Regions from separate parts of the Shinella sp. GW835-FHT14H05 genome, predicted to be linked through region 3. Evidence: predicted binding sites of a transcription regulator. Region 3 holds the regulator's gene; each other region holds the start of a gene.
What was found. The regulator PhoB, encoded in region 3, activates phosphate uptake and scavenging genes when phosphate is short. The targets are predictions, from matches to a motif close to TGTCATNNANCTGTCAT.

Region 1: ppk2 (polyphosphate kinase 2) is a predicted target of PhoB. The motif match lies at 3,233-3,249, and genes of this name have one in related genera.
Region 2: AC1Q6Z_RS20045 (esterase-like activity of phytase family protein) is a predicted target of PhoB. The motif match lies at 8,446-8,462, and genes of this name have one in related genera.

The regions. Positions count from the first base shown of each region.
Region 1 is NZ_JBXAFY010000002.1:248,048-258,471, forward strand. It holds gene AC1Q6Z_RS08575 (gluconate 2-dehydrogenase subunit 3 family protein) at 1-205, opposite strand, end outside; gene AC1Q6Z_RS08580 (VOC family protein) at 263-658, opposite strand; gene AC1Q6Z_RS08585 (ribbon-helix-helix domain-containing protein) at 872-1,180, shown strand; gene AC1Q6Z_RS08590 (CorA family divalent cation transporter) at 1,190-2,197, opposite strand; gene ppk2 (polyphosphate kinase 2) at 2,231-3,139, opposite strand; gene AC1Q6Z_RS08600 (alpha/beta fold hydrolase) at 3,314-4,231, opposite strand; gene AC1Q6Z_RS08605 (LysR family transcriptional regulator) at 4,379-5,284, opposite strand; gene AC1Q6Z_RS08610 (SDR family oxidoreductase) at 5,397-6,146, shown strand; gene AC1Q6Z_RS08615 (SpoVR family protein) at 6,148-7,689, opposite strand; gene AC1Q6Z_RS08620 (YeaH/YhbH family protein) at 7,701-9,020, opposite strand; gene AC1Q6Z_RS08625 (PrkA family serine protein kinase) at 9,057-10,424, opposite strand, start outside.
Region 2 is NZ_JBXAFY010000006.1:288,694-299,117, reverse strand. It holds gene AC1Q6Z_RS20065 (hypothetical protein) at 37-459, opposite strand; gene AC1Q6Z_RS20060 (ATP-binding protein) at 604-4,074, opposite strand; gene AC1Q6Z_RS20055 (metallophosphoesterase family protein) at 4,079-5,347, opposite strand; gene AC1Q6Z_RS20050 (MarR family winged helix-turn-helix transcriptional regulator) at 5,607-6,068, shown strand; gene AC1Q6Z_RS20045 (esterase-like activity of phytase family protein) at 6,187-8,382, opposite strand; gene hupB (DNA-binding protein HupB) at 8,673-8,948, opposite strand; gene lon (endopeptidase La) at 9,153-10,424, opposite strand, start outside.
Region 3 is NZ_JBXAFY010000004.1:72,471-82,894, reverse strand. It holds gene pstB (phosphate ABC transporter ATP-binding protein PstB) at 1-529, shown strand, start outside; gene phoU (phosphate signaling complex protein PhoU) at 581-1,309, shown strand; gene phoB (phosphate regulon transcriptional regulator PhoB) at 1,324-2,007, shown strand; gene AC1Q6Z_RS14945 (GcrA family cell cycle regulator) at 2,142-2,681, opposite strand; gene AC1Q6Z_RS14940 (aspartate aminotransferase family protein) at 3,106-4,296, shown strand; gene argF (ornithine carbamoyltransferase) at 4,374-5,285, shown strand; gene AC1Q6Z_RS14930 (Hsp33 family molecular chaperone) at 5,482-6,474, shown strand; gene apaG (Co2+/Mg2+ efflux protein ApaG) at 6,490-6,882, opposite strand; gene AC1Q6Z_RS14920 (O-succinylhomoserine sulfhydrylase) at 7,009-8,193, opposite strand; SAM riboswitch at 8,237-8,315, opposite strand; gene AC1Q6Z_RS14915 (2'-deoxycytidine 5'-triphosphate deaminase) at 8,394-9,503, shown strand; gene AC1Q6Z_RS14910 (LacI family DNA-binding transcriptional regulator) at 9,608-10,424, shown strand, end outside.

The DNA of each region.
Region 1 (10,424 bases), on a different contig from region 3:
CGACCGTATCGTGCGGATAGATATCACGGGCGAGCTTGATCAGCGTCGCCATCGTTTCCGGCTTCAGCGCCGTCGTCTCCATGCCCCAGGCCTTGTCGGGGCTGATCACCGCCCTGCCGGAGATGATGAGTGCGGCGCCGATCGTGCCGCGCTTCAAAAGCTCGCGGCGGGAAAGTCCCGGGCGCTGCTCGTAGATCGTCGTCATGTCAGGTTCCTCCCATTGCGTTTGAGACCGGCGGCCCTCCTCCGGCCGCCAGCCCGTTCATTTGAAGCGGCCGTGCCGTTGCAGGACCTCGATCCTGTAGCCGTCCGGGTCCGTCACGAAGAAGAAGCGGGCAAGCAGGCCGCCGTCGCGGTTGAACTCGACGATCTTGCCGGTGGTGAAGCCGAGCCCGGAGATGCGGGCGTGCTCGCCGTCGAGGTCGGAAACCGACACAGCGAGATGGCCGTAGCCGTCGCCGAGATTGTAGGCTTCGGTGCGGCCCTTGTTGATCGTCAGTTCGAGTTCGAATTCGCTTTCGGCATTGCTCATGTAGACGAGCGTGAAGGTCTCAAAGTCGAGCCTGTCGGCGACCGCGAGCCCGAAGGCCTTGTTGTAGAAATCCACGGACCGGTCTTCATCCAGAACACGGATCATCGAATGAATGGACTTTGCCACGCTGCCCTTCCCCTGCTTGCAGTTCGACTTGTGAAGGGAAGATTGCGCCCGGAATCACGGGCATGGGTAGCAGCCCATTACCGCACGTCGTTTTTCATTTCTGGAGTTTTATGCGAAGGATTTTTCTTGTTTTATCGCGACACAGGATGATTTGACCAAATTCAAGGGCCGCCGCATAATCGCCTGTATAAAAACAAGACTGGAGGATAAACCATGTGTGAGGTCTTTGCGGGCCAGGACCCGCAACGCTATCGGCCTGTCAACCGCTCGGTGCGGATCGGCGGCCATTCGACGAGCATCCAGATCGAAGCGGCCTTCTGGGACCTGATCGACGAGATGGCCATAGGCCAGGGTCAGTCGACATCCCGCTTCCTCTCGACGCTTTACGACGAGGCGTTGGAAATCAACGGTTCCGTATCGAATTTCGCCTCGCTGCTGCGCACGAGCTGTCTCATCTACATCATGGGTGGCGCGAAGAAATGCGACGGCGCACGGGAATTCCACATCGTCGCCGCCGAGTAGACGGAACGGTCAGAACCGCAGGCTGATGCCGGCACGGCGCAGCAGCCAGTAGAACAGCGCGGTGGCGCCGACGCCGAGCGCCATCGCCCAGCCGAATCCGGATTCACCCACGCTGAACGGCAATCCGGCCGTGTTCATGCCGAACACGCCGACGACCAGCGTGCCGGGGAGCAGCAGCGCGCTCATCACCGCCATCGCCCGCAGGCTACGGTTCGATTCGTCGGCCAGTTCCGCCGCCATCTCTTCTTGCAGCAGGCGGGCGCGGTCGTTGACCATGACGATTTCGCGGTCGAGCCGTTCAAGCCGCAGCGAAAGCCGGTGCAGCACGGCATGGGTCGCCTCGGAGAGTGCCCAGTCCTCGCGGTCCTCCTCCTCGAACAGCGCCACCATGCCGGCGACCGGGCGATGCAGCGACACCGCCAGCCGGCGGACTTCCTTGAGGCTGCGGCGCTCGTCGCTCAGCCGCTCCGTCACGATGCGGTCTTCCACCGCGTCGAGCAGCCGGGTCGCCTCGTTGAGCCTGAGATTGGTGTTCTTGCAAAAGGCCGCGACGATGCCCTCGAAAAGCTCGCAGGCCGTTGCAGGCGAAAAACCTTCGGCGAAGGATCGCCGCACCCGGTCCACCGCCTCCAGCGGATGCCGCCGGCCGGTGACGAGCAGCCGGTCGGTGAGCGCGAAATGCATGCGGCCGATCGTGGTCGACATGCGGTCCATGTCCATCTGCATGTCGGCGACGACGCCGTGCAGCGTGCCGGCCTCCTGGCCGAGCACAAGGCTTTCGTCATGTCCGTCGAGGATGGCGCGCGCGGCCGCGGGCAAGGGGCAATGGCCGCCAAGCCAGCCCTGCATGCGCTGGTCTACGAGATCGACATGCAGCCAGATCCAGCCGTCTTCCGCGCCAAGCGCGGAACCGATGTCCTGGGGCGCAAGCGGCACGACGCGCTCGCCGGGACGCGCCCGCCAGGCGCCGATGAGGCCCGGCGGGTGCTCTTTGTCCATCTCAGGGAGGAGATTCAAATAAAATGCTCCATCCGTGTCCTTGCCGGTATGTCAGTAGACCTCCGGCACATACATGTCGTCCGGCGGGGAATGGCGGATATAGTTGTCGTTGCGCACGCGTTCCGGCAGCTCGATCGGGGCCTTGGGCACGTCCTGATAGGGAACCTGCGTCAGGAGATGGGCGATGCAGTTCAGCCGCGCCTTCTTCTTGTCCACCGCCTCGACGATCCACCAGGGAGCCTCGGGAATGTGGGTCCGCTCCAGCATCTCTTCCTTGGCCTTGGTGTAATCCTCCCAGTGGACGCGGCTTTCCAGGTCCATCGGCGAGAGCTTCCACTGCTTCAGCGGATCGTGGATACGCATGCGGAAGCGGAATTCCTGCTCGTCGTCGGTGATCGAGAACCAGTATTTGATGAGGATGATGCCGGAGCGCACGAGCATGCGCTCGAATTCCGGCACCGAGCGGAAGAACTCTTCAAGCTCTTCCGCGTTGCAGAAGCCCATGACGCGTTCGACGCCGGCGCGGTTGTACCAGGAGCGGTCGAACAACACCATTTCACCGGCGCTCGGCAGATGGGCGGCGTAACGCTGGAAATACCATTGGTTGCGCTCGCGCTCGGTCGGCGCCGGCAGGGCCACGACGCGGCAGACGCGCGGGTTGAGGCGCTGGGTCACGCGCTTGATGGCGCCGCCCTTGCCGGCGGAATCGCGGCCCTCGAACAGCACCACGACCTTCAGCTTGTTGTGCTGCACCCAGTCCTGCAACTTCACCAGCTCATGCTGGAGACGGAACAGCTCGCGGAAATAGATGCGCCGCTCGATGGTCTGCGGCGCGGGTTCGGACATGCCCTCGGAGACGAGCGCGTCCAGCTGCTCCTCTTCCATCTGCATTTCCAGCTCCTCGTCGAAGCTGTCGGCGATTTCTGCCTTGATGCGGCTCAGATGATCGTTTTCGAACATGATCGGAATCCATTTGCCCGGACGCGCGGCAGGTCACCAAGCCAGTCGATCGACCGGTCTTATCCCGCCACCAGAACTTATTAGGAAGCCCGCATGATGTTTTTGTGACAGTGCGCCGCAAAACCCCCGCCCGGCCGGGCGGAGGTCGAAGGACAGTTCATTTTCCGCCCAGGATCAGTTTGCCTTGTCGAGAAACGCCCGGACCATTTTCGTCGTGGCTTCGGGGTTTTCTTCCATGATCCAGTGGCCAGAATCCGGCACCACACCTTCGGTCACATCGCTGGCGGCAGCCCGCATCACGGTTGCCATCATCGGCCCGAACGACTTCTCGCCGCCGATCGCCAGCACCGGCATCGCAAGCTTGCCGCCGGCGGCCAGGAAGGCCCGGTTGTCGGCCGCGTCCTGGTCGAAGGCCGCGAACTGCGCGAAGCCCGAATGCATGGCACCCGGCAGGGCATAAAGCTTGGCATAATGCTCGCGCGACGTCTCGGTGAAGCGGGCGGGCGTTGCCGAGAACTCGTTCCAGAAGCGATCGAGATAGATGCGTTCGCGGCCGGCAACGAGACGCTCCATGTCCGGCCCGCCGAAACGGAAATGCCAGAGCAGCGGGTTCTTCAGGATCTCTTCCCAGGGGCCAACACCGGGTACGGGCGCGTCAATCAGCACGAAGCGTTTCGTCCGCTCGGGATGCGCGGCGGCGAAGGCGAAGCCCACCATGTTGCCGATGTCGTGGGTCACCAGGTCGATCTCTTCGACCTTCAGCGCATCGAGCACGCCGGCAACGTCGCCGGCCTGGGTCTTCTTGTCGAAGCCGCCGTCGGGCTTGGAGGAAAGGCCGAGGCCGCGCAGGTCCGGCACGATCACCGTATGGTCGCGGGCAAGATCGGCCGCCATCGGCGCCCACATGTCGCCGGTCTCGCCGTAACCGTGCAGCAGGACCACGGCCGGCCCCACGCCGCCCAAGCGGACATGGATGGTTGCGCCATTGGTGGTGATCTCCTGCGTCTTGAAGGAAGCCGAAAAGGCGGGGACCTCGGCGCCGGCAGGTGCGGCGAAGGCGAGCAGTCCCAAGGCAAGGATGGTTTTCAACATTTTGGTCTCCCACCTAGCGGGAAGGCGATCCGATCGACCGCCGCTTTCAGCCCGTTGGTGAAGCATGACTATCACCGAACCGTCGTTCGAATTAGCCAACCAACGGCGGATCTCGCTTCCGGTTTTACCGAACAATCGGGCCGCATGTCAGCCCGCCCCCTCCTCCCAATAGGGCGGATCGCCAAAGGCCGCCTTGAGATGGTCCGCGAGCGCGCGAAGCTTGACGGACGAGCGGCGCCCTTCCGGATGCGCGAGGTAGATGAATTCCGGGCTCGGCCGCACGCCGACATCGATGAGCTTCAGGTTGCCGGCGCGAATATCCGGCCCGGCAATGAACAGCGGCAGCAGCGCAATGCCGAGGCCGGCGACCGCCGCGTCGCGCAGCATGTCGCCATTGTTGACCCGCAAGCCCACCCGTGCCCGGACGATCTCGATGCCGTCAGCCGTCGCGAAACGCCAGTCCGCCACGCCGCGGTTCGTGTAGAAGACGCCCTTGTGCCCGTCGAGTTCGGCCGTCGTTGCCGGTGTGCCGTGGCTGGCGAGATAGTCGCCGGAGGCGACCAGCACGCGGCGGCTCGGCGCAAGCCGCCACACCATCAGGCGGGAATCGTCGATCGTGCCGTGGCGCACCACGCCGTCATAGGCACCCGATGCGATGTCGACACGGCGGTCGTCGAGATCGAGTGACATTTCGATTTTCGGATTGGCCGCCAGGAAGGGAAAGAGCGCCGGCCCGAGATGCAGCCGGCCGAAGGTGACGGGCGCCGAAATGCGCATCGGGCCGGCAAGCGTGCCGCGCCGTTCGGCGAGATCCGTCGCCGCTTCCGAGACCTCCCTGAGGATGCGGGTGGCGCGTTCGAGGAAGGCGGCGCCATCCTCCGTTACCGACATCCGCCGCGTGGTGCGGTGGAGCAGCGTTGCGCCGAGGCTTCGCTCCAGCTCCGCCAGCCTTTCGCTCACCACCGATTTCGAAAGCCGCAGCGTGCGCGCCGCCTCGCTGATGGAGCCCGCTTCGGCGACCGCCACGAAACTTGTTATGCCGTCGAGTTTCATCGTTCGGTTTTTCCGGAAAATAGATTTGCCTTTGGCATTGTAGTGCGAACGCGCAGCCTGCGCCATATTCGTCTTCAGCAAAACAGCAACATTCCTCGAAGGAACAACGATCATGGACAGGCTCAACGGCAAACGCGCCCTCATCACCGGCGGCACCAGCGGCATCGGGCTGGAAACGGCGCGGCAATTCCTGGCGGAAGGCGCACGCGTCGCCGTCACCGGCACCAATCCGGAAACGCTGGAGGCCGCCCGCAAGGAACTCGGCGATGGCGCGCTGGTGATCCGGGCGGACGCCGCCGATGTCGACGGCCAGAAGCAGGTTGCGGCAACCATCAAGGAGGCCTTCGGCGGCCTCGACATCCTCTTCGTCAATGCCGGCGTCGCGCTGCTGAAGCCCGTCGACGCCTGGGACGAAGCCGCTTTCGACCGCGTCTTCGACATCAATGTAAAAGGCCCTTATTTCCTGGTGCAGGCGCTGCTGCCGATCCTCGCCAACCCGGCGTCGATCGTGCTCAACACCTCGGTCAATGCCCATATCGGCATGCCGAATTCCAGCGTCTACGCCGCCTCGAAGGCCGCGCTGCAATCGCTGATCCGCACGCTGTCCGGCGAGTTGATCGGCCGCGGCATCCGCGTCAACGCCGTCAGCCCCGGCCCCATCTTGACGCCGCTTTACGACAAGCTCGGCTTCAACGAGGCGGACCTCAAGAACGTTGCCGAGAGCATCAAGGGCCTGGTCCCGGCCGGCCGCTTCGGCACGCCCTCGGAGATCGCCAAGGCCGTGGTCTTCCTCGCCTCTGATGAAGCCGCTTACACCATTGGCAGCGAGATCATGATCGACGGCGGCATGGGAACGCTGTGAGTCACGATACCTTCGAGGAGCACTCGTAGACGACCCGGTCGGTCGCATCGTCGACGCCGGCGAGGCTGACATCATAGCCCCAGAGCCGGCGGATATGGGTCAGCGTCGCGTCGCGCCGGCCTTCGTCGAGCAGAATGCCGTTCTTGATGCGGTGGCGCAGGCGAAGCTGCCGGTCGCCGAGCAGGTCGACATCGATGACCTGGATATCCGGGCGGTTCGCGCCCGGATCATAGTTGCGCGCAAGGCCGGCGCGCACGGCGGAATAACCCCGTTCGTCGTGGATGGAGGCGACTTCGCAAAACGTGTCGGCCGAGCGGTCGGAGAGCTGGAACAGGCGGAATTTCCGGATCAGCGCCGGGCTCAGATATTGCAGGATGAAGGATTCGTCGCGGTGGTTCTCCCAGGCGTCTTTCAGCGTGCCCATGCAGTCGCCATTGCCGGCAATGTTGGGAAACCAGTCGCGATCCTCCGCCGTCGGCGCCGTGCAGATGCGCTCGATGTCCTGCATCATCGCAAAACCGAGCGCATAGGGATTGATGCCGGAAAAACGGGGATCGTCGAAGTTCGGCTGGAAGACGACATTGGCGTGGCTTGCCAGCAGTTCCAGCATGGCACCCTCGCTCATCCGGCCCTGGTCGAACAGCCGGTTGATGATGGTATAGTGCACATAGGTCGCGCACCCTTCGTTCATCACCTTGGTCTGGCCCTGCGGATAGAAATACTGGGCGATGACACGGACGATCCGGAGGATTTCCCTTTGCCAGGGTTCCAGGATGATGCTGTGCTTCTCCAGGAAATAGAGCAGGTTCTCCTCGGGAAGGTTCAACACCTTCTTGCGCTCCCCGGCTTCGCGCTCGGCCTCCTCCACACCGACGCTGCCGGTCGCCGTCGGCAGGGTGCGCCAGAGGTCGCTATAGGTCTGCTCCTCGTATTCCAGCCGTTCGCGCGCCCGCTCCCTGACCTTTTCCGATGAAAGCCGCGGTGGCCGGCGATAGTGGAAGACGCCCTGGTCCATCAGGGCATGCGCCGAATCGAGGATTTCCTCCACGGCAGCAAGGCCGTGCCGCTCTTCGCATTTGGCGATGTATTTCTTGGCGAAGTCCATATAGCCGAGGATCGCGCCGGCATCCGTCCACTGCCGGAACAGGTAGTTGTTCTTGAAGAAATGGTTGTGGCCGAAAGAGGCATGCGCGGTCACCAGCGCCTGCATCGGCATGGTGTTTTCGTCCATCAGATAGGTGATGCAGGGGTTGGAATTGATCACCAGTTCATAGGCGAGCCCGCGGCGGCCCTTGCGGTAGAGCTCGTTTTCGAAGACGAAGCGCTTGCCGAACGACCAGTGCTGATACATCAGCGGCATGCCGACCGACGAATAGGCATCGAGCATCTGCTCGGAGGAGATGACCTCGATCTGGTTGGGATAGACGTCAAGCCCCATCTCGCCGATGGCGATTTCCTTGATTGCTTCATAGGCGCGCGAAAGCGTCGTGAAGTTCCACTCGGAACCTTCGAATAGCAGGTTGGAAGCCGGCTCTTTTGCCATCCGTTCCTCCTTCACCGGCGCAGCTGGTCGGGCTGGTTCCGGGCAAAGAGTTTGCGGAAGACCGGATAGATGTCCGACGGCCGCGCGATGCGCGTCATCTGGAAGTTCCGCACCGCGCCGTCGACCGTCCGGTAGGCGCGCCACAGCGACGTGCCGTTGTCCGTCGTGCCAAAGATCTCGCTTTCGCGCTCGTCGATGATTTCGACATAGGCGTAATATTGGCAGAGCTTCATCAGCGTATCGCGCAGCAGCGTGGCACAGCGCTCGGAATCGCCGCTGGCATTGTCGCCGTCGGACGCCTGGGCCGCATAGATGTTCCAGATATTCGAGGGATAGCGGTCCGTGATGACGCGCACCATCTCCTCCAGCGCGGTGGAAACGACCGTGCCGCCGCTCTGCTTGCTGAAGAAGAAGGTCTCCTCATCGACTTCCCGCGCCTCGTCCGTGTGGCGAATGAACACGATTTCAATGCGCTCGTAGCGGCGCTTGAGAAACAGGTGCAGCAGGACGAAGAAGCGCTTGGCGAGATCCTTTTCGCGCTCGCCCATCGAGGCGGAGACGTCCATCAGGCAGAACATCACCGCGCTCGCATTGGGCAGGGGCTGGCGTTCGAACCGGTTGAAGCGCACATCGACGGGATCGACATAGGCGATCCGGCGGCGCCGCCGTTCCAGCAGGTCAAGGTCCTCGCGCAGCTGTTTCAGCCGCTGGCGCTGCTGGCGGGAAGGCTCCGCCTCGGCTTCCAGCGCCGCGATCTCCTCGCTAAGCGCCGCGATTTCCTTCTCGCCCGGCCGCCGCAGGGCGATACGCCGGCCGAAGCTGTTGCGCATCGTCCGCCCGACATTGATGTTGCTCGGCGTGCCCGATGTCGTAAAGCCGACGCGGTGGGACTTGTAGGTGACGGTTTCCTTGAGGTTCAGCTTCACCATGTCGGGAAGCTCCAGATCCTCGAAGAAGAGGTCAAGCACCTCCTCGCGCGACAGCACGAAGAGGAAATCGTCCGCATCCTCGCCGCGCCCACGGCCACGCCCGCCGCCACCTCCCGCGCCCGCCTCCGGCTTGCGGATGCGGTCTCCGGGCGAAAAGACCTCGTTTCCCGGCAGCACATAATTGCGCTCGCCGCTCCCTCCGGAATGCTGGAAGCTCGGCTCGTCCGCGCCGCGTTTGGGAATGGGAACGCCATGAGCGGCGTCGATATCGGCGATCTTCTCCGACTTGACCTTGTCGCGGATCGTACGCTTCAACTCGTCGTGCACCCGTTTCAGGAAACGCCGCCTGTTGCCGAGACTCCGGTCCTTCGGGTTAAGCCGGCGATCGATGAAATTCGGCATGCGCCATCCCCTACTCCAGCCCCAAATCCGGTACTCTTAGCCGGCCTTGTTGACGCGCATGTACCAATCGACGAGCCGCCGGACCTGGCGCACGGTATAGCCCCGCTCGGTCATGCGCTGGACGAATTCGGCGTGCTGCTTTTCAGTCGCACCATCCTTCTTCGAGCCGAAGCTGATGACCGGCAGGAGGTCTTCGACCTGGCCGAACATGCGCTTCTCGATCACCTCGCGAAGCTTCTCGTAGCTGGTCCAGGCGGGGTTGCGCCCACCGTTGCGGGCGCGGGCACGCAGCGTGAATTTCACGACCTCGTTGCGGAAGTCCTTGGGGTTGGCGATGCCGGCGGGTTTTTCGATCTGCGAGAGCTCGCTGTCGAGGATCTCGCGGTTGAGGATCTGGCCCGTATCGGCATCCTTGAAGTCCTGGTCCTCGAGCCAGGCATCGGCATAGGAAATATAGCGATCGAACAGGTTCTGGCCGTATTCGCTATAGGATTCGAGATAGGCCTTCTGGATCTCGTGGCCGATGAACTCGGCATAGCGGCTGGCGATTTCGGAGCGGATGAAATCGAGATAGTTCGCCTCGACCTCCTTGGGATATTGCTCGCGCCGGATCGCCTGTTCGAGGATATACATCAGGTGAACCGAGTCGGCCGCGACCTCCTTGGTGTCGTAGTTGAAAGTCTCGGACAGCACCTTGAAGGCAAATCGCGTGCTGACGCCCGTCATGCCCTCGTCGACGCCAGCGGCATCGCGGTATTCCTGCAGGGATTTCGCCTTCGGATCGGTATCCTTCAGGTTCTCGCCGTCATAGACGCGCATCTTGGTGTAGGTCGGCGAATTTTCGTGTGGCGTAAGGCGCGTGGCGACTGTGAAGCGGCTGAGATTCTCCAGCACTTCCGGCGCGCAGGGGCTGGCGGAAAGCTCGCTTTCGCGCAGTAGCTTTTCATAGATCAGCCGCTCCTCGGTGACCCGCAGGCAATAGGGCACCTTGACGACCAAAATACGGTCGAGAAACGCCTCGTTGTTCTTGTTGTGCTTGAACTGCAGCCATTCCGACTCGTTGGAATGGGCAAGCACGATGCCCTGGAACGGAAAGGCCCCGAAATTCTCGGTGCCGTTGTAGCTGCCTTCCTGCGTGGCGGTGAGCAGTGGATGCAGCACCTTGATCGGCGCCTTGAACATTTCGACGAATTCGAGAAGCCCCTGCGTCGTGCGGTTGAGGCCGCCGCTGTAGGAATAGGCGTCGGGATCGGCCTGGCTGTAATTTTCGAGCTGGCGGATATCGACCTTGCCGACCAGGGTGGAAATGTCCTGGTTGTTCTCGTCGCCCGGTTCCGTCTTGGCGATGCCGATCTGGCGCAGCCGCGAGGGCATGAGCTTGACGACGCTGAATTTCGAGATGTC
Region 2 (10,424 bases), on a different contig from region 3:
AATCGAATGGCGCGGCGTCAGAAACGCCAAAGGGCCTCAGGCGGCAAAAGCCGGAGGCGCGCGGCTGCGGAACGCCGCATGGCCGGACAAGGCCGGCGCAGCATCGTCGACAGCAAAGAATGCCCCTGACGAGGCGATTTCAAAGGGATAGAGCAGCAGGCCAGCGCTCGGCACGATCGCCTTGCCGGCCGCGTCACCCTCGGGAAGCCCGGTTTTCGCCTTGGCGACCCGCCGTTCGGCATGGCCGCTCGCCGGGAACCAAAGCTCGTCGCCCGTCGTGGAGAGCGGCGATGGTGCCACGCCGCCTTCGGCGGCTGCGCGCTGCGGATGGCCAGCGGTGGCGGCGCTCTGCGGCAGCGAGAACTGCGAAAGGAACAGGGTAAAGAGCAGCACGAGGAAGCCCGCGGGCGCAAAACCCCGCTCCCACATGGTCGCTTCTTTTCCGGTCCTGTTCGTCATGCCGTCCGTTTCGTGCCCGTCCTCTGGTCAACGCGGGGCGCCGTGCAAAGCAGCGGTGCCGATGGTGCGCCAAGAACCACTTACCATCCGCCAAGTCAAGTTCCGGGCGTTAACGCTTTCCTTACAGCTCGAACGTTTCAGCCCTCACAATTCATGGATCACCACATCCGGGCAGGCTTCGCGCGCGAGATCGCGCAGGTGCTGGTGGTGCGTCAGGTAGATCACCTGCCCGCCCGTCGCCATGGCGCCCATCACCTTGAGCGCGTTCAGCGCGCGCCGGTCGTCGAAGGTCTCCATGATATCGTCGGCGATGAAGGGTACGATCTCGCGGCTGGCGGCGATCTCGTGATAACCCGCGACACGCAGCGCCAGGTAGAGCTGGAAGCGCGTGCCTTTGGAAAGGTCTTTCGCCAGCTTCGAGCCGCCGCCAGCGGCATTGACCACGAGGAACTCGCTGTCCTTCTCCAGGACCGTCGAGAGCCCGGAATATTCGCCGCCCGTGATATCGCGAAAGGTCTTCGAGGCGCGCTCCATCATCGCGCTGCGATGGCGCTCGCGATAGAGCCGCAGTGCCTGTTCGGCGGCGAGAATGCCGGCGCGGGTCGCGAGGTAACGCCGCGATTTTTCCGCAAGCTCGATCAGCGCCGTGCGCCGCCGCTCCTCCAGCACCGCCGCCTCGTCGCTGCCTGCGATCTTGGCCAAAGCCTCCTCCGCCCGCGCCCGCGCAAGATGATGCTCCTGCACGGCGCGGTCGAGCTCTTCCAGACGCAGGGCGAGGTCGCCCTTCTCCGCGGTAAGCTGGTCGTCGTCGACCGCCGAAAGCCACGCCTCCGCCTCATCGACCGTCCCGGCGCGCATCTGCTGCATGAGGTCGCGCCCGGCATCCTCGATGCGCCCCAGAATGTCGTCCCGCTTGCGGTAGGCTTCGAGCAGCTGATCCGCCTCCGCGAGACTGTCGCAGCCGAGGAAGGCGTAGATTTCGGAGAGCCGCGACGTCAGCACCGCCCGGCGCTCGTCCAGAACCGTCTCCTCGTCATCGAGGCGCAGCAGCGCCTTGTCGATCGCCTCGCGCCGGTCGTGCACCGCCTTCGCGGCAGCGAGCCGCTGGGAAAGGCCGGCCACGGCTGCGAGCGGGTCCTCGGCATCGAACGGCTCGACAAGACGCTCGGCAAGACGGCGCGCATGGCTGCCGTAATCCTGCTGGTCGCGGCGCATGCCGGTAATGCGGTGATCGAACTCGCGCCGCCGCTCGACATTCTGGGCGAGCGCCTGCAAGGCGGGGAGTGCTGCGGCAAGCCGTTCCGGCTCGGCCGGCGCCTGCTCCGTGGCAAGCCAGGTGCCAGCGATCCCGCGGTCCCAGGTCTCCTGCCATGCCGCCAGGGCCGCGGCGGTTTCCTCCACCGCCTTCCGGCGCGCCTCCGCATCCGTCCTGGCGCGGGTAAGATGCTCCGCGACGGCGAGCCGCTGCGTGCGCGCCGATTTCAAGGCCTCCAGCCGGTCTTCCGCAAGGAACAGTGTCTCGTCGAGCGGCGTGCCGGTGGGGATTTCGCTGCCCAGGAGGGCGGAGAGCCGGGCCTGCACATCTCGTACGTCATTCTCCACGAGGTCGGCTTCGATGGTCTGCCGTGCGAGATCGCCGAGCTTTTCCAGCGCCACCGAACGCCGCTCCAGCCAGGCCGTCACCTCCGCCAGCGGCGTTTCGTCGGAGAGGTCGAAGCGCCGGGCGAGCGAAGATATCTCTGCCGCGACCGCCGCCCTCGCCTGCTCCAGCCGCTGCGCTTCGCCGCCAAGCGCATCAAGCCGCGCGCCGCCTTCCGCCACCGTGCGTTCGAGCACCCGCAGCTCCGACAGACGGTCGGCATTGCGCAGGCGCGCCTCGCCGGCGCGGTCGTCGTCATGCATGGCGCGCTCGAACGCGGTCGCGGTTTCGGCGTCGAGGGCGGCGCGATGTCTTTGCCAGGCGGCGTCCCTCGTCGTCCGCAGGCGGCCGGCGTGCTCCTCCCCCGCAGCACCGGTCGCCTTTTGAAGCGCATCCAGCGTCGCCCGGGCGGAAGCAACCTCCAGCTCCAGCGCCGCAACCTGCTCCTGCTGCCGGCGTAAGGCCTCGGCTGCCGCGTCGTATCGCTTGCGCAGGCCCTCGAATTCCGAAGGCGCCGGGATGGACAAATCCTCAAGCGCCTTGGCCGTGCCGGACCACGGCGCCAGACGCGCCATCGCGCCATCGGCGTCCTGCCGGGCAAGCGCGGTGAGCCGCCGGGCCTCGCGCAGACGGGCCAGAAGGTCGCCCGAGCGGGCGGCGCGCAGGATGGCGCCGAGGGTGGCTGCGAGTTCCTCTTCCTTCTGGGCGTCCGCATCCGAGACCGCGCCTGCCTTGCTGCCGAGCGAGGCCAGCGTCCGTTCCGCCTCGGCCTGCTCGCGACGGGCCGTTTCGGAGCGCTCGACAAGCGCCGTTCGCCGCGACAGGAGGGCCGTGAGTTTTTCGCCGAGGCCGGGCGGCAGCAGGATGTCCGCCGGGTTCGCATCCGGCGGCAGGCCGAGCGCGGCGATGCTCGCGCCGATCGTGGCGATGACGCGGTCGCGCTCGGCCTCGCGGGCGGAGAGGTCCATCACCGCGGTGCGGAAACGGGCTTCGAGCCCGGAGCCGGCGAGTGCGGCAATGTCCGCGTCCGCCGCGAGCACGGCCTCGTCCTCCGTAAGCCCGTCGCGCTCGTCCTCATAACGTTCGCGCTCGCCCGTAACCCGCTCGCCCCGCGCGGCGATTTCCGTCGCCTCGCGTGCCAGTTCGCCCGTGAGAGACCGCCAGGTGCCCGGTGGCGACGCGCCGAGATCATAGGCGCCGAGTTCGTTGCGCAGCGCCCGCAGGCGCCGAAGATAGGGCAGCGCGGAGAGGCTGCGCTCGATCTGCGCCAGCGCGGTACGCGCTTCGGCACGGGCGGCAGTGGCCTCTTCGTGGTGGCGGGTGGCGGTGTCGCGGTCGCGCACAAGCGCGCCGTAGTCGCGGGCCGCAATGTCGAGCGCCTTGCGCTCGGCCGCCAGCGCATCGATCTCGGCTTTCAGCGTGGAAAGGCCATGTTTGCGGCCGGAGGGGCGGTAGAATTCGTCGGCTTCCGCCTTCAGCGCGGCAAGGCCGCTCGCCATGTCGGAGAGGCCGGAGCTGGCGGAAAACAGCATCGAGCCGAGTTCGCCTTCGCTCTTCAAGATGTCCTCGCCGCCCTTTTCGATGCTCTCGTCGTCGAGCGAGAACATGGTGCGGTAGGCGTTGCGGTCCATGCCGTCGAGCACGCTGGCAAAGAGCGTGTCCGGCAGCGGACGGTCATCGGCGGCGACGAGCGAGGCCTGGTTGCGCTTGAGGCGATAGGCCTCGTGGCGCTCGGCGCCGACGGAAAACTGTCCGCCGACGCGCATCAGCGCATAGGGGTGCAGGAAGCCGTAGGTGCTTGTCCGCTCGATGCCGAAGAGCAGGTCGAGATAGGCGGAGAACAGCGTGGACTTGCCGGCCTCGTTGGGGCCGTGCACGAGGTGGAAATCCGGCTTGCCCGGCCGTGCCGCGCCGAAATCGAGGCTGCGGTCGGTGAATTTTCCATAGCGGACGAGGTCGAGGCGATCGAGGCGCATGCGCTCACACCCTCCCGTTTTCGCCGCCGAGGCGGGCGAGCACGGCATCGGAGCCTTGCAGGGAGAGGTCGGAGAGCAGCGCCTCTTCCGCCGCCTCGTCCGCTGCCAAGAGGCTACGGGCCTCCTTCGGCAGCTGGCGCAGCATGTCGGCGAGCGTCTCGCGCAGTTCCTCGCGATAGGCATGGTTCTGCACCACGTCCTCATGCATCAGGCGCGACAGTTCGGTGAGCGGGCCGGCATCGGCGCCTGCGGCCGCGCGCGGCGCGGAGACGGCGAGTTCCACCGCCTCGATCCAGCATTCGCCGAGCGAGGCGGCAAGGTTCTGCAATTCGCCGAGCATCAGGTCTTCGTCCCGGCGCAGGCGCCAGGCGAGCGGCGTGGCGCCGGTCAGCGCGAGGCGGGCGACGAGATGGGCGCCGCCTGCGGCCGCCCTCGCCTGCCCCAGTACGGTTTCGACGCGGTCGAGCATGCCGGACCACTCGTCGACGCCGGTGAGATCGACGGACAGCCGCTCGAAGACCGCGACGGCCACCCGGTGTTCCTCGCAGGTGATCGTGCCGTCCTCGGCGATCGTCGCGAGTGTGATGCCCTTCGGCCCGCCCTCATTTATGTCGCGACCCTGCGGATTGCCGGGCATGACGATCCACGGCTTTTCCAAGTGCACGCGGCGCTGGTGGATATGGCCGAGCGCCCAATAGTCGAAACCGTGCGCTGAAAGGTCGGCGATGCCAACCGGGGCGTAGGGATCGTGGCGGCTGGCACCGGCGAGGCTGGTGTGCATGAGGCCGATATTGACGGCATCCGGCACCGGCGCGCGAAAGGTCGGCAGCAGCGAGGCGGGCGCGTGCGGCTGGGCGAAGCTGACGCCGTGTACATGGATTTCGCGGCCGCTTTCGAGCGCGCCGGCCTTCACCGGCTTCCCGCGGCCGTCGAAGACGTGCACGTTCGGCGGGAAGGTTAATTCGCGGGTGATCTGCGACTGCGCATCGTGATTGCCGCGGATGAGGAAGACGCCGATGCCGGCCGCCTCCAGCCGCCGCATCTGCCCCATCAGGAACAGCGCCGTCGCCATGGAGGTCTGCGAGCCGTCATAAAGGTCGCCAGCGACGATGACGGCATCGACACGTTCGGAAATGGCAAGGTCGACGATGCGCTCCAGCGCCTTGCGCGTCGCGCCGCGCACGAGGTCGCCGAGATCGGCATTGCGCAGAGCGAGCGAGGTGAGCGGCGAATCGAGATGAAGGTCGGCCGTGTGAATGAAGCGGAAAGGCATGGCCGGACAATCGCCTCAGCCCTCTTTCGGGTCAATGCTTGCAGCAACGCGGGCCGGGTTATGCAGGAAAGAAATCACCCTCCCCCGAAAAAGCCAGAGAAGAGAGGCGAAAAACGCATGTTGCCTGACCGTTCGCATTTACAGTCATCGTTCAATATCTATGATCAAATTATCCGAAAAACTTCACGATCATTTGACATGGTCCCTCATAATACCTATATTCCACCTCATGACTAGCACGATAGAAATCTCCCAGGGCATGTTCAAACTCTACCATCAGGTCAGCCGCCTGGTGAATGAGTGCATGATGGATGAAGGCGTGTCGCTCGCCCGCAGCAAGTTCCTGCTTTTGCTGGAATGTCAGGGCCCACAGCGCTCGACGGACATTGCCTGCGCTCTCGGTTTCGCACCGCGCACGGTGACGGAAGCAATCGACGGGCTCGAGCGTGACAAGCTGGTGAAGCGCGAGCCGGACCCGAAGGACCGCCGCGCCAAGATCGTCTCCATTACGGATATGGGCCGCACCGTCATTTCGGCCGCCCAGCAGCCGCAGCACAAGATGATCGAGGCGATCTTCGCCGTCCTTACGGAAGAGCAGAAGCAGCAGCTCAAGGAAATCATCCGCTGCCTCAGCGAGAAGACCGACGAGTTGCAGCGCAGCCGGAACCAGCACGAGGCCGGCGACACTCCGCCCATCCGCCCCTTGCAGGCCGTCGGCTAAGCCGGACGGCAACACCAAACCAAAAAGGCCGGGATCGCGAGATCCCGGCCTTTTCGTTTGCCCTTTCAGGCAGGGTCCGGTGCCTCCCCCGCACGAGGGGGCACCGGAAGTCCGCTTCTTACATGGCGTTCATCGGGCCGATGCCGAAGAACAGCGTCTCGCCGGAGGAGTCGTCGACGCCGTCATTGTCGGTCACGACGTAGCCGTTGCCGGCGGCGTCGATGGTGAAGCCTTCGACCTTGTCGACGACGTAGCCGTTGGTGGCACCCTTCAGGTCGGGGATGAGGTCACGAACCTCTTCCTTCTTCACGACCGGCAGTTCGCCGCCGATCTTGCCCGGCTTCAGGTCGGCGAGCGCCACGCGGTAGAGCTTCTTCAGCTTGGCGGCCTGGCCGATCTGGTTGTCGCGCTCGATGATGTAAGCGTAGTCACCGTTCGCCGTGATTTCGGAAAGGCCGACCCAGCCGGCTTCCGTCGTTTCGAGCGGGTAGCGCACGGCGCCCCACTCCTTCGACGAGGGCTTGTAGGAGACGAGCTTCACAAAGCCCTTCTCGTCATCACCCCATTCGCGCTGCACGGCCATCCAGAGCGTCAGGTCATCGCCTTCGCCGACGCTGGTGATGCCTTCGAAGCCGAAACGCTTCTCGCCGGCGCGCAGCTCGGCGGGGATGGCGATTTCCTTCTCGATGGCGCCCTTCTCGTTCACGTGGATGATGGCGTGGCTGTAGAGCTTGTCGGCATCGCCCTCGGAAGCGAGCCAGAAGCCGCCTTCACCATCCGGCACCAGGCCTTCGATGTCGAGCTTCTGGGCGGCAGCGCCGGCGCGCGTGATGCGCAGCGCGTCGGTGATCTTGGCCGGCTTCGCGGTGGCGTCGATCGTGAAGATCGTCGGCTGCGAGGCGTAGACCGAGTCGTTGACGGCGTAGAGATGGCCAGCCTGGTCCTTGACCGGAGCGAGACCCGAAAGAGCGCCGAAGCCGATCAGTTCGCCGTCCTTTTCGGTGGAGACGATCTGCGGATAGGCCGCTTCGCCTTCCGCACGCTCGAAGATCATGACGTGCGAGCGGGCAAGGCCGTCCTCGACGAGGTCGGTCTCGTTGGCTGTCACGAAGAGGTTGCGGCTCGGAATGGCGACGGCGCCTTCCGGACCGATGCCCGACGGCAGGAGCTGGAGAAGCTCGGGCTCGGCACCGGTGTCCTTGTAGACGCCGACGATCGAGGCGCGCTCGGCCAGCACGAAGAACAGGTTGTCGTCGCCGAACTTGGCGGCTTCCATGCCTTCCGGCTCGATGCCCTTCTTGTTGCGCGCGTCCGGATAGTGGCCGATCTTGGCAATCTCGCGCTCAAGGCCTGCGCCGTTCTCGTAGAGAACCTTGCCGGTCTTGTCGAAGATGGTGAAGCCGCGTGCGCCACCCTTCCAGTCGCCTTCATTGGCAACGACGAAGCGGTTGTCGTCGAGCCACTTCACGGCGTCGGGCTCGCGGGCGACATCCTTCATCTCGCCGGTGAACTTGAGGGCGCCGTCCTTCTTGGTGTCGATGCCTTCCAGGTTGACGGTGCCGGCTGAGAAGTGGGTCTTTACGGTGCCGGTCTTGCCGTCGATGATGGCGATGTAGTTGTTTTCCTGGAGCGTGAGGGCAATCTCATCCAGGCTGTTGAAGGCGACGAATTCCGGCTCCGGGTCGTCACCGGCGACGTCGGCCAGGCCGGTCAGCGTGACATGCTTGATCGAGCCGCAATCGACGACGCCGTCCTTCAGCGACAGGATGACGAGATCGCCAGCCGGCATCTGCGGGATGTCGCCGTCATTGACCTCTTCGTCGCGCTCGTTCTCGATGGCGATCGCGGCGAGCGTCTTGTCCTTGTTGAGCGCGATCGAATCCGGCTGGCCGCCGAGGTCGCAGGTCGTGTCGATGGCCTTCGAAGCGACGTCGACCTGGGCGAGGATGCCCGACGGCTTGACGAAGCTTTCGCGGGTGTTGATGGCGACGAGCGCCTTTCCGCCGGCGAACGTGACGGAGGTCGGCTCGCCTTCGAAGGCGACCGTGCCGCCGGCCTTAGGGGCCTTTGCATCGGTGATGTCGATGAAGCCGATCGCCTTGTTCGGGCTGTCGGAATAGACGAGCATGTTGCCATCTTCAGACGCACTGATGATTTCCGAAGAGGTCGGCGTCGCCTTGTCCTTGCCTTCCGGCAGGTTGTCGGCAACGGCAAAGGATGCAATGCGATTGAATACAGGCTCGGCGCTAGCGGCAGAAGCTACCGATGCGGCGAGGACGGCTGCGAGCGCAGCAGTGATCGAACGGGTTTTCATGAAATCCTCCGGGATCCGGTCAAAAGGAACCCGGCGGTTCTGAGGCCTTCGTGTTACAGGCCGATGACAATTCGACGACGGCTGCACGCCTCCACCCGGAAATAAAAAGGGGCCCGGAAGAACCGGGCCCCGACCCTGAAACTCAGGATTGGCGGCGGAGTGGATAACCGCTCTCTGCCCTGCAGCGCCAAGCGCCCCGAAGGACGCGCCCCGGGCGCAGCAGAACTGTGGATGCCGCATCATGCCTTCCCGCACCTGTTTGGATGCGAGGATCATGCAGCGGCATCGGATCAGCCGTTAACGGCGTCCTTCAGCCCCTTGCCGGCCGAGAACTTCGGCACGTTGCGTGCCGGGATCTCGATCTCGGCGCCAGTCGAAAGGTTGCGGCCCTTCGAAGCTTCACGACGCGATACGGAGAAATTGCCGAAACCGACCAGACGAACGTCGCCGCCGTTCTTGAGTTCGCCCTGGATCGTCTCGAAAACGGCGTCGACAGCAGATGCTGCGTCCGTCTTGGACAGGCCCGACTTCTCAGCCACTGCGGATACGAGTTCATTCTTGTTCATGTTTCCACCCCTTTCTTACGGTTTGAAACGACTCATACAAGTCGGGGGCAGAATACGCATCGCCCCTCGCCTCGCAAGAAAATTTCGTCGCAATCCCCTGAGAATCCGGGGTTTACACACGCTTTTCAACGAAAAAGACCGGCCCGAGGGCCGGTCTTTCCAGTTTCGCGCCAAAATACCGGATACTTCACCCGGCGTTAAGGCTCAGTGCGCGATGGCGCCGAGGCCGTCTTCAGTCGATTCGACAGCCGGAACCTTGGTATCCTCGACGGTCCCGTCCCACTCGATCGGCTCGGGCCGGCGAACGAGCGCATGCTTGATCACCTCGCCCATACGGGAGACCGGAACGATCTCCATGTTGTTCTTCACGTTGTCCGGAATGTCGGCCAGGTCCTTGGCGTTCTCTTCCGGGATCAGCACCTTCTTGATGCCACCGCGAAGCGCTGCGAGCAGCTTTTCCTTCAAGCCGCCGATCGGGAGCACCCGGCCGCGTAGCGTCACCTCGCCCGTCATCGCGATATCCTTCGAGACCGGGATGCCGGTCATGATGGAGACGATGGCGGTTGCCATGGCGATACCGGCCGATGGGCCGTCCTTGGGCGTCGCACCTTCCGGCACGTGCACGTGGATGTCGGTCTTGTCGAAGCGCGGCGGCTCGATGCCGAAATCGACGGCGCGCGAGCGGACGTAGGACGCCGCTGCCGAGATCGATTCCTTCATCACGTCCTTCAGGTTGCCGGTCACCGTCATGCGGCCCTTGCCACCGGGAAGGCTGACGCCTTCGATGGTGAGCAGTTCGCCGCCGACTTCCGTCCAGGCAAGGCCCGTGACGACGCCGACCTGGTCCTCGCCTTCGGCTTCGCCGTGGCGGAAGCGCGGAACGCCGAGGAAGTCGTGGATGTTCTCCGCCGTGACCTCGACCCTCGCCGACTTGCCCTTGATGATCTCGGTGACCGCCTTGCGGCCGAGCTTCATCAGTTCGCGTTCCAGGTTACGCACGCCCGCTTCGCGGGTGTACTGCTGGACGACCGCCATCAGCGCGCCGTCGGTAACCGAAAATTCCTTCGGCTGCAGCGCGTGGTCGCGGATCGCCTTGGGCAGCAGGTGCCGCTTGGCGATTTCCAGCTTTTCCTCTTCCGTGTAGCCGGCGATGCGGATCACTTCCATGCGGTCCATCAGGGGCGCCGGAATGTTCAGCGTGTTCGCCGTCGTTACGAACATGACGTTGGACAGGTCGTATTCGACTTCCAGGTAGTGGTCCATGAAGGTCGAGTTCTGTTCCGGATCGAGCACCTCGAGCAGAGCCGAAGACGGGTCGCCACGGAAATCCATGCCCATCTTGTCGATTTCGTCGAGCAGGAAGAGCGGGTTGGACTTCTTCGCCTTCTTCATCGACTGGATGACCTTGCCGGGCATCGAGCCGATATAGGTGCGGCGGTGACCGCGGATCTCGGCCTCGTCACGCACGCCGCCGAG
Region 3 (10,424 bases):
CATCGACGTCGTCGAACTGCGCGCCCGCGTCGGCATGGTGTTCCAGAAGCCGAACCCGTTCCCGAAGTCGATCTACGAGAACGTTGCCTACGGCCCGCGCATCCACGGCCTCGCCAAGGCGAAGGCCGACATGGACGCCATCGTCGAGTCGAGCCTGCAGAAGGCCGGCCTGTGGAACGAGGTGAAGGACCGTCTGCTGGAAGGCGGCACCGGCCTCTCCGGCGGTCAGCAGCAGCGCCTGTGCATCGCACGCGCCGTCGCCGTCAGCCCGGAAGTCATCCTGATGGACGAACCCTGCTCGGCGCTCGACCCGATCGCGACCGCAAAGGTCGAGGAACTGATCCACGAGCTGCGCGCCAACTTCACGATCGTCATCGTGACGCACTCGATGCAGCAGGCGGCCCGCGTTTCGCAGCGCACCGCCATGTTCCACCTCGGCAACCTCGTCGAGGAGAACGACACCGACAAGATGTTCACCAACCCGGATGACCAGCGCACGCAGGACTACATCATGGGCCGCTTCGGCTGACGCCATCGTCGCCGAACCCCCTGAAAATCCGAGCGCATTAAGGACACAACCATGTCATCGACCCATATTGTCTCGATTTATGACGAAGAACTGAAGTACCTCTCCCGCCGCATCTCCGAAATGGGTGGCACGGCCGAGCAGATGGTGGCGGATTCCGTCCGTGCGCTCGTCACCACCGATGGTGCGCTGGCGCAGAAGGTGATCTCGGAAGACGTCATCCTCGACACCGCCGAGCGCCAGATCAACGAGAAGGCGATCGTCACGATCGCCAAGCGCCAGCCGGTGGCTGCGGACCTGCGCGAAATCATGGGCGCGATCCGCATCGCGGCCGAACTGGAGCGCGTCGGCGACCTCGGCAAGAACACCGCCAAGCGCGTCATCGCCGTGCAGAGCTCGGGCATGCCCCGCAAGCTCACCCGCGGCCTGGAGCACCTCGCCGAACTGACGCTGATCCAGCTCAAGGAAGTGCTCGACGTCTACGCCACCCGCTCGGTGGAGAAGGCCAAGGCGATCCGCGAGCGCGACGACGAGATCGACGCGATCTACACCTCGCTGTTCCGCGAACTCCTCACCTACATGATGGAAGATCCGCGCAACATCACGCCCTGCACCCACCTCCTGTTCTGCGCCAAGAACATCGAGCGCATCGGCGACCATGCGACAAACATCGCGGAAACCATCTACTACATGGCGACCGGCTCGCAGCCCGAAGGCGAACGCCCGAAGGACGACACCTCGACGTCAGTGGTCACTGCCGACGTCACTGAAGCCTCCGAGTAAGGAGTTTTGCCTCCATGGTGCCCAGAATCGCCGTCGTGGAAGACGAGGAGGCGCTAAGCGTCCTCCTGCGCTACAACCTCGAAGCCGAAGGTTTCGAGGTCGATACGATCCTCTCCGGTGACGAGGCCGAAGTGCGCTTGCAGGAGCGCATGCCGGACCTCCTCATCCTCGACTGGATGCTGCCGGGCGTTTCGGGCATCGAACTGTGCCGGCGGCTGCGCCAGCGGCCGGAGACCGAACGCCTGCCGATCATCATGCTGACGGCACGCGGTGAGGAAAGCGAGCGCGTGCGCGGGCTCGCCACCGGCGCCGACGACTATGTCGTCAAGCCGTTCTCGACGCCTGAGCTCGTCGCCCGCGTGCGCGCCATGCTGCGCCGGGCCCGGCCGGAAGTCGTCTCGACGGTGCTGCGCTGCGGCGATATCGAGCTCGACCGCGAGACGCATCGGGTGCATCGCCGCACCCGCGAAGTCCGCCTCGGCCCGACGGAATTCCGACTGCTGGAATTCCTGATGACCTCGCCTGGCCGCGTCTTCTCGCGCTCGCAGCTTCTCGATGGCGTCTGGGGCCACGACATCTATGTCGACGAACGCACGGTCGACGTGCATGTCGGCCGCCTGCGCAAGGCGCTCAACTTCGCAAACATGCAGGACGTCATCCGCACGGTCCGCGGCGCAGGCTATTCGCTGGAAGCCTAAGCGACCCCTTTCCTCCCAAGGACGAAAATGGGCCCTTCGGGGCCTGTTTGCGTTTCGGAGTGTGGTCCGGCCCTGCACCACAAACGAAAACGGACCCTTTCGGGTCCGCATCGCATGTGCTGTCGTGGAAAAGATCACCGCATCCGGCGGCGCTCGGCCGAGGGCTGGTAGGCGAGGCGCTGGTGGTAGGTGCAGTAGGGCGAGTTGTCCGGGGACTCGTTGCCGCAGAAGTGGAAGTCGTCGTTCAGCGGGTCGCCGATCGGCCATTTGCAGGTGCGCTCGGTGAGCTGCGTCAGCTCGAGCCGGCGCGACATGGGCACGACCACGCTGTTGCCGTTGGACGGAACCGGAAGCTGCTCGCGCTGCGTCTCGAAATCCGTCTCGACCTCTTCCTTGGTAATGGTGTTGCCGGCCGGGCGCACGACGGAGCGGGCGGTCACGGCGCGGGCCTGGAAGGTTGTCGCGGGGCGCGGGGCTGCCGGCACCGGGCGCTTGGGACGCGACGCGCTCTGCGTGCCGCCGGCCTTGGCGCGGCCCGGAAGGTTCAGCCGGTGCACCTTGCCGATGACCGCGTTGCGGCTGACGCCGCCGAGCTGTGCCGCGATCTGGCTCGCGCTCAGGCCCTCGCTCCAGAGCTTCTTGAGTTTCTCGACCCGCTCGTCTGTCCAGTTCATCTCTCGTCTCCGCTCGACGCTCGCAATGCGGGAATCCCTCATCGCGTTCCGGACGGGTCCGGAATTTGAACGCCCTAACTCTTTTGGTGACTAGTTCCGCCGCATGCAGTCTAGTAATTGGTCTTTAACCTAGAGTTTGGGGGACTCTGTGACAAGAGTCGCAGGAATCCGGGCGAATCGATTTCCGAGTTTTCCCCAACTTGCTGGCTGGGTGTGACTCGATAGCGACACCTTCCGCGCGTGGCGTGAATCCTTACCTTGCGGGAGGTTCAGCACTATTTCGGGGTGCGATTTGTTGACATCCCGGCCTGAAATGCCGATAGTGCCGCATGCCGCCGAAAGGCGGCTTTTGATTTTTCTGGAGCCTGGAAAAGTCAAGCCGCGTTCACGTTTTTCCGCATCTCTTTTTCGGAGGATCCGCGCCATGGCCGATGCCGCGCCGCTCTATGAAACCTATATGCGTGCACCGCTCCGGTTCACGCGCGGGGAGGGCGTCTGGCTGATCGCCGAGGATGGCGAGCGATATCTCGACTTCGCCGCCGGCGTCGCCGTCAATTCGCTGGGCCACGCGCATCCGCATCTCGTCGCCGCTCTGAAGGACCAGGCCGACAAGGTCTGGCACCTGTCGAACCTCTATGAGGTTCCGGGCCAGGAAAGCCTCGGTCGGCGCCTGACGGAAGCGACCTTCGCCGACAAGGTGTTCTTCACCAATTCCGGCGCGGAAGCGCTGGAATGCGCGATCAAGACGGCGCGCCGCTATCATTTCGCCAAGGGCCATCCCGGCAAGTTCCACATCATCACCTTCGAAGGCGCCTTCCACGGCCGCACGCTCGCGACGATCGCCGCCGGCGGCCAGGAAAAGTACCTCGAAGGCTTCGGCCCCAAGGCCCCCGGCTTCCTCCAGGTTCCCTTCGGCGACATCACCGCCGTCAAGGATGCGATCACGGAGGAGACGGCGGCGATCCTGATCGAGCCGGTGCAGGGCGAGGGCGGCATCCGCCCGGTGCCGAAGGAATTCATGCAGGAGCTGCGCCAGCTCTGCGACGAATACGGCCTGCTGCTGGTGCTCGACGAGGTTCAGTCCGGCGTCGGCCGCACCGGGCGTCTGTTCGCCCATGAATGGTCGGGGGTCACGCCGGATATCATGGCGGTCGCCAAGGGCATCGGCGGCGGTTTCCCGCTCGGCGCCTGCCTTGCCACGAACGAAGCGGCCGCCGGCATGGTCGCCGGCACGCATGGCTCCACCTATGGCGGCAATCCGCTCGCCATGGCGGTCGGCAACGCGGTGCTCGATGTCGTGCTGGAAGAGGGCTTCCTCGACCATGTGCGCGACGTGGCGCTCGTTTTCCGCCAGGGCCTCGCGGCGCTGAAGGATCGCTTCCCCGAGATCATCGAGGATATCCGCGGCGAGGGCCTGATGCTCGGTATCAAGGCGAGGATTCCGACCGCCGAACTGCTCAAGGCCGTGCGTGCGGAAAAGCTGCTCGCCGTGCCGGCGGGCGATAACGTGCTGCGGCTGCTGCCGCCGCTGACGGTGACCGCCGAGGAGGCGCGCGAGGGGCTTGCGCGCATCGAGCGGGCTGCCGAAAAGCTCAGCGCCGCCAAGGCTGCCTGAGCACTGCCGCGACGCGCGTCACTCGTGACGCGCAAAGGTCGCGGCAGCATCAAAGGACCGGACAGACAGGACACATCATGGCCAAGCATTTTCTCGACCTTTCCGCCGTTTCGGAAAGCGATCTCCGCGTCATCATGGACGATGCGCACACGCGCAAGGCCGCCAGCAAGGCCGGCACGGAGGCAAAGCCGCTCGCCGGCAAGATGCTCGCCATGATCTTCGAGAAGCCCTCCACCCGAACCCGCGTCTCCTTCGACGTCGGCATGCGCCAGCTCGGCGGCGAGACGCTGTTCCTGTCGGGTACGGAAATGCAGCTCGGCCGCGCCGAGACGATCGGCGATACCGCCAAGGTGCTCTCGCGCTATGTCGATGCCATCATGATCCGCACGACCGACCATGCCCGCCTGCTGGAGCTTGCCGAACACGCCACCGTGCCGGTCATCAATGCGCTGACGGACCTGACGCATCCCTGCCAGATCATGGCCGACATCATGACCTTCGAGGAGCATCGCGGCTCGACGAAGGGCAAGACCTTCGCCTGGACGGGCGACGGCAACAATGTGCTGCATTCCTTCGTCGAAGGTTCGGCCCGCTTCGGCTACACGATGAAGATGGCCGTGCCGATGGGCTCCGAACCGGACGACAAGATCCTGAACTGGGCGCGCGACAATGGCGGCAACATCCTGCTCGGCCACGATCCGGACGCCATCGTCGAGGGCGTCGACCTCATCGTTACCGACACCTGGGTCTCGATGAACCAGGAACACCGCGCCCGCGGCCACAACATCTTCCAGCCCTACCAGGTGAACAAGCAGCTGATGGCGCGGGCGAACGAGAACGCCCTCTTCATGCACTGCCTGCCGGCGCATCGCGGCGAGGAGGTCACCGACGAGGTGATCGACGGCCCGCAGTCGGTGGTCTTCGACGAGGCGGAAAACCGCCTTCATGCGCAGAAATCGATCCTTGCCTGGTGCCTTGGCGCCGTCTGACGCCATCTTGAAAAACGCCGTGCGCGGCACGATCTAGGGGCCATCACGGAGCGCTGGAAGGCGCTCTCTCTGGCGCATGCCCGCTCTCTATGGAATTATCGGGCGGCAGGAGCGCGAAATCACGGTAGAACGCCGGTCTGACCGAAGCGGGGCCTCTGGCCCGGCGGCTTCCCGGCGTGCAAGGAGCAGGATGATGATGGCTGAGAATGCCCTGAAACTCGGAGAGCCCGGTTATGCCGGCGACGATCATGTCGTGCCGTTCCAGGTGGAGGGCCTCGATGTGCGCGGCCGCGCGGTCCAGCTCGGCCCCATGCTCGACGGCATTCTGGGCCGTCACAACTATCCGGCCCCCGTCGCGCGGCTGCTTGCCGAGGCGATTGCGCTCACCGTGCTGCTCGGCACCTCGCTGAAGTTCGAGGGCAAGTTGATCGTCCAGACCAAGGGCGACGGCCCCGTCGACCTGCTGGTCGCTGATTTCTCCGCGCCGGAGAATGTGCGCGCCTATGCCCGCTTCGACCAGGCGGCACTCGACGCCGCGATTGCCGAAGGCAGGACCGAGCCGCATGAACTGCTCGGCAAGGGCATCCTCGCCTTCACCATCGACCAGGGCGCCCATACCCAGCGCTACCAGGGCATCGTGCCGCTCGACGGTGACACGCTGGAAGAGATTGCCGGTGTCTATTTCCGCCAGTCGGAACAGATCCCGACCAAGGTGCGCCTCGGTGTCGCCGAACTGTTCGATCGCGATCAAGACGGCAAGGTGCGTCACCGCTGGCGGGCCGGCGGCATGGTCGCGCAGTTCCTGCCGCAGGCGCCGGAGCGCATGCGCCAGCCCGATCTTCCGGGCGGCGACGGCGACGAGGCCGGCCACAAGATCGCCGATGACGACAACTGGGCGGAAGCCAAGGCGATGGTCGAGACGATCGACGCCGACGAGCTGACGGATCCGAATGTCGGCACCGAACGGCTGCTGTTCCGGCTCTTCCACGAGCGCGGCGTGCGTGTGTACCAGCCGCAGCAGGTCTTGGATCGCTGCTCCTGCTCGCGCGAGAAGCTGAAGGGCGTGCTCGCAGCGCTGAGCGCCGAGGAGATCGCCCACACGACGGACGACAAGGGTGAGATTGAACTCACCTGCGAATTCTGCTCGACCACCTACCGCTTCGAGGCGGCGGAAGTTTTGCCGCAGTAAAAGGGGTGCACGTCCTTAGTTGAGGACGCGCGGCTGCCCTGGCGTATCCAGCGAGAAGGCGGGGATGGCGACGTCGAAGGCTTCGCCGTTCTCCGCTTCCATGCGGTAGCGGCCGAACATGATGCCGGACGGCGTTTCGAGCGGGCAGCCGGAGGAATATTCGTAGGTATCGCCTGGGCGCAGCACCGGTTGCTCGCCGATGACGCCCGGACCGTTGACCTCGTCGACCTGGCCGTTCTGGTCGGTGATGTGCCAGTAGCGCGTCATCAGCCGGACGACGACATCGGAATGGTTCGCGATGACCACCCGGTAACCCCAGACATAGCGGCTGTCGTCGGGATCGGACTGATCGGCCAGGTAATACGGCTCTACGGTCACTTCGATGTCGCGGGTAAGCGCACGATACATGGGCAAGCCTTGAACTGATTAGCTCCTGCTATTCTACAGGAATATGGTTTCGTCAAGGATAAGCAAAGAAAGCACCGGCCGCTTCGGCCGGTGCTTCCGCATTTGTCCGTTTCACGATGTCGAGGATCAGGCGTTGATCTTTGCAAGGGCGCGCGAAAAGTCCTCGATCAGGTCTTCGCTGTCCTCGATGCCGGCCGACAGGCGCACCGTGCCGGCGGAAATGCCGAGTTCGGCGCGTGCCTCGTCCGTCAGGTTCTTGTGCGTGGTCGTCGCCGGATGGGTGATCAGGCTCTTCGCATCACCAAGATTGTTGGAGATCTTGATCACCTCCAGCGCATCCTGCAAAGCGAAGGCCGCTTCCTTGCCGCCCTTCAGCTCGAAGCAGACCAGCGTCGAGCCGCCCGTCATCTGCTTGGCGATGATGTCGGCCTGCGGATGGTCCTTGCGGCCCGGATAGATGACCTGGGCAACCTTGTTGCTGTCGGCCAGGAAATCGGCGATGCGGCGGGCATTCTCCGTCTGCTGCTTGACGCGGAGCGGCAGCGTCTCGATGCCCTTCAGCAGCGTCCAGGCATTGAACGGCGACATGGCCGGGCCGGTATGGCGGAAATAGTCGTGCAGGTTCTCGTCGATCCACGCCTTGTCCGACAGCACCACGCCGCCGAGGCAGCGGCCCTGGCCGTCGATATGCTTGGTGGCGGAATAGACGACGACATGCGCGCCGAGTTCGAGCGGCTTCTGGAAGAGCGGTGTGGCGAACACGTTGTCGACGACGACCTTGGCGCCGATCTGGTTGGCGAGCGTCGCCACGCCCGCAATGTCGATGACTTCCAGCGTCGGGTTCGTCGGGCTTTCGAGGAAGAACACCTTGGTGTTCTTCTGGATCGCCGTTTCCCAGTTGGCGAGGTCGCGGCCGTCGATCAGCGTGCATTCGATGCCGTATTTCGGCGCGAGCGTCTCGACCACCCAGCGGCAGGAACCGAACAGCGCACGGGCGGCGACGATATGGTCGCCGGCCTTCAGCTGGCAGAGGATCGCGGCGGAAACGGCAGCCATGCCGGAGGCGGTGGCGCGCGCATCCTCCGCACCTTCCAGCAGGCACATGCGCTTTTCGAATATGTCGTTGGTGGGGCTGCCGTAGCGGGCGTAGATGAAGCCGTCCGTCTCGCCCTTGAAGCGGGCCTCGGCGGCCGCGGAGGTGTCATAGACGAACCCCTGCGTGAGGAAGATTGCCTCTGCGGTTTCGCCGTGCTGGGAGCGGGTGGTTCCGCCGTGAACGAGTTGGGTGGCCGGGCGCCAGGACTTGCTCATGTGATCGTTGCCTTCAAACAAAAAAACCGGCCGCAAAAGCAGGCCGGTTTTGAACCCGGCCTTTTTAGCTACTTGTTTTACGTGGCTGCAAGCCGGCCGGCCAAATCACCACGGGATAACTTTGCTAATACTGCGCGCCCGCGCTTGCGTCAATTGCCGGCATTTGGTTTTGTGCGGCCTTCTGACGGGACTTTATGATGATGGGTGGCTCTGCGGTGCGCAGCACAGGTATTCTGGCGGACAACGCCATTCGTGGCTTGTTCGACGGCGGCCGGCTGAAAAGCGAGGCCCCGCTCGACGACGACCAGATCCAGCCGGCAAGCCTCGACCTGCGCCTCGGCGCACGCGCCTTCCGTGTGCGCGCCAGCTTCCTGCCGGGGCCGTCCCATCTCGTCGCCGACAAGCTCGACCGCCTGCAACTGCACGTCATCGACCTATCGGTCGGCGCGGTGCTGGAGACCGGCTGCGTCTATATCGTGCCGCTGATGGAAAGCCTCGACCTGCCGGCCGAACTCGCGGCTTCCGCGAACCCGAAAAGCTCCACCGGCCGCCTCGATATCTTCACCCGCGTCATCACCGATCGCGCCCAGGAATTCGACAAGATTCCAGCCGGCTATTCCGGCCCGCTCTATCTCGAAATCTCGCCGCGCACCTTCCCGATCGTCGTGCGCCGCGGCTCTCGCCTGTCGCAGATCCGCTTCCGAAAGGGCAATGCGCTGCTCGGCGAAAGCGAGCTTGTCGCCCTGCATGGCAGCGACACGCTGGTGGCGAGCGACACGCCGAACGTCTCCGGCGGCGGCATCGCACTGTCGATCGACCTCAAGGGCACCGGCCCGGAAGGCCTCATCGGCTATCGCGGCAAGCACCACACCTCGGTCGTCGATGTCGACCGCAAGAACCAGCACGATATCTTCGATTTCTGGGAGCCGCTGTTCAGCCGCGGCCGCAACGAGCTGATCCTCGATCCCGACGAGTTCTACATCCTCGTCTCGCGCGAAGCCGTGCACGTCCCGCCGCTCTATGCCGCCGAGATGACGCCCTTCGACCCGCTCGTCGGCGAATTCCGGGTGCACTATGCCGGCTTCTTCGACCCCGGCTTCGGCCACGCGCCCGCCGGCGGCTCCGGCAGCCGCGCGGTGCTAGAGGTTCGCAGCCACGAGGTGCCCTTCATCCTGGAGCACGGCCAGATCGTCGGCCGCCTCATCTACGAGCACATGCTCGACGCCCCCGAAGGCCTCTACGGCACCGGCCTCGGCTCCAACTACCAGGCGCAAGGCCTGAAACTCTCCAAGCATTTTCGCGCGGGGTGACGGGCGGCCTTCCGCCTCGGAATTTTCCGCTTTACAAATGAAGTTAAACGTTTTTGTTGTCATGCAGACGTTTAATGAAGGCTGGACGCCCGAGCCGAGACGCGATGCAGCGACCGACGATCAAGACCATCGCGCAGGAAACGGGCCTTTCGATCGCCACCGTGTCGAAGGCGTTGAACGACAGCCCGCAGGTGCGGCCGGAAACCCGCGCCATCGTCGTCGCCGCCGCCGAGCGCGTCGGCTACCAGCTCAATATGCATGGCGTGCAGCTTCGCACCGGAAAAACCTACCAGGTCGCCGCCATCATGACGGCGCCCGGCCCCAAGCAGAACGAATGGGAAGGCGTCGAATACGCCCAGCTCTTGAGCGGCATCTCCTGGGCGCTGGAGGAAAGCCCCTATCGCGTCTCGCTTTACGCCGTGCGCAATTTCGAGGAGAGCCTCGCTACTATCCGGCAGATCGTCTCGCTGAAGAAGGCGGACGGCATCATCGTCTCCGGCACGCGGGCCGACGACCCGCGCGTGCGCATCATGCAGGCGGCGGATTTTCCCTTCGTCACCTACGGCACGACGATCCACAATGCGCCGCATGCCCATGTCGATGCCGACAACGAGCAGATGATCCGCCATTCCGTGGCGCGGCTTGTCGAACGCGGCCATCGCCGCATCGCGCTGGTCAACCCGATGGCGGAGCTGACCTATGCGATCACCCGGCTCGACGCCTATTGCCGGGCACTCGAAACGGCGGGCCTCGCCTTCGATCCGGCACTGGTCGCGCACGGTCCCCTGACGCCCGCCTTCGGCCGGCAAAACGTGCTGACCATGTCCGAGCTTTCCGACCCGCCAACCGCCTATATCTGCGCCAACGAGGCCTCGGCGCTCGGTGCCTTTTCCGGTTTCCATGCCCGCGGGCTGATGCATG